2 regions of the Bacillus seohaeanensis genome follow, and region 1 is predicted to be linked to the other one. Evidence: riboswitches for the same ligand, from Rfam matches in the RefSeq annotation. Region 1 holds a riboswitch; the other holds the start of a gene.

Region 1 (3,151 bases):
TCGTTCTGAATATGCTAAGCGCACCTGATTAAGGTGATTCTATTCTCCGTGCATTAATAATATAACGCTCCTCTGTACTAGATAAATAGTCAAATGGATAGCAAGTGGACAATGTTAGAACTTCATCAGGGGAAGTGGATTGTAAAACGGACATATTTGTTTCATGAACAATAAATGTTTCAAAAATTTCATAGATAAATATGCCATCCTTCATCTCTATTATAAGTTTATCTCCCTCTTGCAACTCCCCGATGTGCTTAAAAACGGTATCACGATGACCTGCTAAAAAGATTCGATCCCTTTGGTTGGGAAGTTTTGTAGAGGAATAATGACCAATTCCTTTTTCAAGCTCTTCTTCATCCGTACCTTCTATGATCGGAAGTTCTTTATTAAGGGCAGGGATATCAAGAATTCCAACAACATCCCCTTTTGAAAAAGAATATATAACCTCAGAATTATTTCTTTTTTTTTTAGATGTTCATCTGTAAGCTTCTCTTTTGCTTCACTCAATGCCTGTGCTTCCTGTTGTTTTTGCGAAATGATGTGATAAATGGAATAGGTAATTAACATTAATCCTATAATGAATAATGTCAAACTGGTTATTTTCAATATGCTACTTCTCAAAAATTTTTCTCCTTTATCAATAAAGATTATATGACTAGGAAATCCCCATTCTTTTGGGAGGTTTACTAGTCGTATTTTTTGTAACGTATCATACTAATTTTTCTTATTATACATTATAAAGAACAATATATTTTATATAAAAAACGAAATTATCTGAAAGAATGAGGATTTTGAAGATATAGAACAGAAAGTGTTCATTATAATGAAAAAATGAAGGAATTTGCCATTTTTTAAATAACAGTGGCTACTTTATACTAGAATCAATTGTTCTTTTAAAAGAACAATTGATTCTGTAGTATTATTTTAGCTTGCGAAAGGATAATAATTAAAGGCTGCTTTCGTAAAATTTGCTGCTTTTTAACTCCAAACCAAGTTTAACCCACTGAATTGATTGGAGCGGAGGGCATTTGACTCTTGCGGGAAAAGAGGGAAGTGAGAATCCCACAGAGGAAACGTATGTCTAGCTCGCTGTAAAAAAGATAAAATTCTCAAAAGGAAAAGGGTGCCTTGGGGGAATTTTTCCTGTTTTCTTCACGAGCTGAGAAAGTCGCCTCCGGTTTCTAAGAGTCTTTTATTTCTCCCCGAGCGTAGCAGAAATTAACGGGAAGAATTTATATAAGTAAAAACAATAATCTATGAGAAAAGAGCCTAATTTAATGACCTTCAGCATATATTTTTCATCACTACTAACCTTTTCTAATAAATTTATATCAGGGAAAGAGGTATTGAAATGTATAAAAAAACATGCGATCGCTGTACCCGTCCATCCTATAGTAGTGCAGAACTAGGAGAGTGGATTTGCCCCTCATGTGGACTTGACTTAACCAGTGCACCTTTGTATAACTCCTCTACGATAAATCCAAAGAGAATTATTCCTCTAAGTAAAAAGTTGGAAGCATATCAAAGACAGGCAGAAAAGAGACTGTATTAACCCTTCGACAATATTATGTCATTACCTTAATTAATAATAAAAATATACGTAAATTAAAACCTAAATTGTCAAAATATAAAGAAAAATTTTCCGGAAAAAATTTCAGAATAGACAAAAATCAACATATAAAAAAATAGCTAGATAGTATAATAAGGATGGGACTAAAGAGATAATGTCAGATAAAGGCAAACCTGTTGAAAAGTAGGGACGCAAAGTCACGGGTCTAAGGTTTAGACATGCTTCAAAAGGATGAGCTTGTGTAAACTATGACGGCTGGATTGCCTGAAATACGAAGCGTATTTTAGGAGGAATGGGATTTGGGGAAGAAAGAATTAGATGTAGAATGGATCCAACTAATTAAGGAGGCAATGAAAGTCGGAATAAAACAGGGAGAAATTAGAGAGTTTTTACAAATGAACACCTCGGTAAAAGCTCTAAAACCAAACAGAGAAAATTAAAAAGTCTTGCTTCCTAGCAAGACTTTTATTTTTGACCTTGACGCCATTTATTAAATTCAATGAACTCACGAAATTGATCTTTTGAAATGCCTGAATCCATTGCTTCTTCCACAATCTTCATCCATTCATAATCCATCTGCTCTTCTTTAATTTCATCATGTAAAAGGGAGTCAACTGTAACTCCGAGGGCAGCAGAAATTTTTTCAAGGAACTGAATGGAAGGATTCTGTTGAAGACTTCGTTCAATTGAGCTTAAATACGACTTAGCTACTCCAGCTTTATCAGCAAGCTCCGTCATGGACATTTTCTTTTCTTGTCTTAACCTTTTTACTCGCTCGCCAATCATGACTGTCACGCACCTTAGAATTAATTTTATACTAGTATACCACATTCTCTAAGGTTGTTCCATATAATGAACGTCCTGTTCTTGTTATATGTTTTTTGCTTCCGAACTAGACTTTGATGAGGCGGGAATTTGTGGTTTGGATTTCATTTTACTTTTAAATTCTTGCATGAGTTCTTCCCCTGCATAGCCCTTTTGCATTAAGTTAGCGAGTAAGAGTTCTGCATACTCATTTCGTTGTTTTCTTAGCTTTCCTTCAAACAAAATACTCATTTTATCATCCATTAACTTAATGCACCGAATAGATGTTAAGAATGCGGCTGGATCATTTGCTTGGTGAGAAATAACAACTTGTATTTCTAAATCGCCTTTTTCCTGTTGAGCTTCCCGGAAGTAATCATAGTATTCTTTTGAAACATATGTCTCAATTAACCATGTTCTTTTATCGTCTTCTTTGTTAATAATTAAACCGTCCACGATATTAATGTCCTTCAGTACCTCTTTTTCGACAACTTGGAGAGTGATAACTTTGAATGTTTTCATGAACGAACATCTCCTACCATTAGTTTCACTTTTACCAAAATTATACCATAGAGAGAAACGGATACATAATGGTGTAATTTCACTATTCTTCTTCATTGGAAAAAACTTTAAAAAAGTTTAATTTTATATTCCCTCATTAAGATTTGTTTTAAAAAGTGAAAATTCGCCTAGATGAATTTTGAGAATTCGAGAGGAAATAGCAGTGAAAATACAATTTCCTTCATTTTACAGGATAAAGGAATGCTTGTAAGA
Region 2 (3,151 bases), on a different contig from region 1:
GCTATGCCAAATTTGCTGTTCTTTTACCGCTTATCAAAGTGGAAAATGAACTTCATGTTTTATTTGAAGTAAGGGCAATGGAATTAAGAAGGCAACCGGGTGAAATCTGTTTTCCAGGTGGAAAAGTAGACAAAACCGATAAGAATGAAAAGGCTGCGGCTATTCGGGAGACAATGGAAGAACTGGGAATTACTGAACAAGAAATTCAGGATGTAACTCCGCTTGATTATGTCGTTTCTCCATTCGGAACAATCATCTATCCATACTTTGGAACAATTACAACAGAGCTAGACAATTTGAAACCTAATGATGCAGAGGTGGGAGAATTGTTTACTACACCGCTATCATATCTTCAAAAGGTTGAGCCGGATATATATAGCATTAAGTGCAAAATGGAACCAGAACAGAACTTTCCATTTCACGTTATTCCTGGAGGGGTCGATTACGAGTGGCAAGCCCGTAACATGGAAGAACACTTCTATTATTACGGAGATAAAGTCATTTGGGGGTTAACGGCAAGAATTCTTCATCACTTTTTGCAATTATTACAAAAGTTTGAACGGAATGACTAGATAGAGAAATAATTTTTGACAAAAACAGTGAAAGCTTGAGGATTTTCCGTAAAAAATGCTTTTTTCGCTAGGGAATACTGGCGGATAAAGCATTTTTTTATGGGGTTTTGTAGAAGTTATCTTGTTTGTTTTCTTGTAATGGAGGTATAAAATAATAAATAGAACGAGATAGAAGAAAGTCGAATTTACTACTAACTACTATAATAGATAGCTAATAAAAATATTTGAAAGGAGAAAAGAAAATGAAAATCCGTGCGAAATGCTGGAAAATGTTGTCGTTAGATGAAAAACTGTTTATTCTAAAAGCAATTTGTAACAAATCTTTTAACGTGTCGGTAAAATAACCCCTCCAATCCAATATAATAATCAAAGAGGTGGCGGAGTGCTGTCTCTTTTTTTGCTTTTACATGTTTACAATAGTCATAGAAAATAATTATTTTGTAGAAAGTCCTTGAATATATCGACGTATTTGTTGCTTTTCCATTCTTACGGTAATATGGAAAAATTTTAGTTCTATCTTTTCATTACATAACAATGTAATATAAGTTTCAGAGAGCGGCGAACGAAAATATACGACATAGATAAATAGAGTCATTACTTTCGCTCCTGTTTTTAAAAAAGGCAAAGTCGTTGAAAGACGATGACGCAAAGTCAACAGACCTAAGGTTTTTTACTATGGTGGCTGGGTTGCTGAAGAATGGAGAATGAAAACTCTATTATGAGTCGAATTCAAGATTCTTCCGATGCAATTAATTTTGTTTTGGAGGGATTTTTTTATGCACAAAAACAGTAATGTTGCAATAGATCGAGTGAAAAAAAGAGGGGAAAATAAAATGAAGAACATTTTTAAGAAAGCAGCAGTAAGTGTTGCAACGTTAGGATTGGTTGTTAGTGCTTTTGGAGCTACTAACTATGTAGAAGCAGCTGGACCAACAATTACTGGTGGATCACTATCAATGACACCATCAACAGTTGGAGTTGAAGCATTTTCAGCAGTGACTCTTGATGGAGCAACAAAATATTCCTATTCAAAAATAAATAACTTTACCGTTTCAGATTCAACTGGTTCAGGCTTAGGTTGGCATGTAAAGGTAAAAGCAGACCAATTTAAACTAGTTGGTGGTACAGATATAGATTCGAATAAACTCCCACTCCATTCTTTATCTCTTGAATCTCTAGCGACCGTAACTGCACAAGATACGGAGAGTATGGATCCTGCAGGAAATATAAACAAATTAAGTGGATTTATTGATAGCAGCGATGGTGTAGAAATTCTTTCGGCACCTGTTGACGAAGGAATGGGAACTTATGATGTGTCGTTTGCGGAGGAATCACTGAAATTAACACTTCTTCCTAAGCATGTGAAGGCTGGAACTTATGAGTCAACAATCACAGTTTCGATTACTTCTGGACCTTAATAATAAATAATTGCTATTTCCCCTGACTAAAATTAGTCGGGGCTTTTTTATATGGAAATTTGTAAAGTATTCGTATGTGAGAAAATGTTCTATGGAAGTTAACGTCAAGAGCAGGGAAACTGTAGTAGTGTGGCGGTATTAGTTGTTCAGAGGCTTGATCCAAGATACGTGAGCTTTTACCCTTTTATTTTGCACTTTTTCGGGCACTATAACGATGAGGTGTTAAATAATGAAAAAAGCTTCTTTCGTAAAAACATTTATTTATCTCATTACTATCATTTTACTCAGTTGTTTCGATTATTCTAATATTCGTGCACAAGAACCTCCCCTAACAATTGAACCAATTTATCCTGACAATCAACATAAAGCAACAAAAGGATACTTTGATTTATCCGTTAATCCGGGAGAGAAGTTGAACTTGAAAGTGAAAATTATAAATAATGAGGATAAGGATGTAACGGTGACAATCACTCCAGCTAATGCATTTACGAGTCCTACTGGTGGAATGATGTATGAGCAGGAGGCTGGCTCCGAGAATACGAGGCTATTGGATGATGCTGTGCGATTGGCGGAATATATTGATGTAAAAGGCAGTGTAACGGTTTCCCCTCATTCTGCTATAGAAGTTCCTATAGCGGTAAACACTCCAAAAGTGAAAGGGGAAAATGCTCTCGGTGGACTATTATTTACTATGCAAGGGGAGAAAACAGAAAAGGCGCAAGAGGTCGAAAAAGGAACAGCAAATTTTATTCTTAAAACTGAAACTGTATATGCAATTGCACTTCAATTAAATTTTCTAGAAGAGGTGCCATCCAATTATTTATTTGGCGAGAGTGGATTTCATGCAGACACCGCACAAGTGTATATAGAAATGCTTAATGATGCGAATAAAATCGAGGAGAATGTTAGTGGTAATTATACCGTAACCAATCAATCTGGTGAAGAATTGTTTAGTGGTCGATATGGTCCATTTAAAATGGCTCCCAATTCATGGATAAGATTCCCTATGCAATGGGGGCATGATACATTAGATGATGGTACTTACACTTTGACGATGGACGGAACCGCTGGAGATAGTAAGGTTACAACTTCGAAAACCTTCAAAATAGCTAATAAAGATGTAGAACAATATGTAGAAAAAAATGAAACAAAGCTTCCAAC

Evidence for each region. A riboswitch is a leader RNA that binds a small molecule or an ion and turns the genes downstream of it on or off. The one in region 1 is predicted to bind cyclic di-GMP.
Region 2: linked by a shared signal. The riboswitch ahead of ACFSUL_RS06855 (WxL domain-containing protein) and the one ahead of ACFSUL_RS20990 (anti-repressor SinI family protein) in region 1 are both predicted to bind cyclic di-GMP.

The regions. Positions count from the first base shown of each region.
Region 1 is NZ_JBHUMF010000035.1:130,850-134,000, reverse strand. Features, by position in the region: gene ACFSUL_RS20995 (class D sortase) at 29-445, opposite strand; cyclic di-GMP riboswitch class I at 1,730-1,841, shown strand; gene ACFSUL_RS20990 (anti-repressor SinI family protein) at 1,873-2,013, shown strand; gene ACFSUL_RS20985 (helix-turn-helix domain-containing protein) at 2,039-2,359, opposite strand; gene ACFSUL_RS20980 (YwpF-like family protein) at 2,444-2,899, opposite strand.
Region 2 is NZ_JBHUMF010000015.1:156,035-159,185, reverse strand. Features, by position in the region: gene ACFSUL_RS06860 (NUDIX hydrolase) at 1-572, shown strand, start outside; cyclic di-GMP riboswitch class I at 1,183-1,267, shown strand; gene ACFSUL_RS06855 (WxL domain-containing protein) at 1,349-1,990, shown strand; gene ACFSUL_RS06850 (DUF916 domain-containing protein) at 2,220-3,151, shown strand, end outside.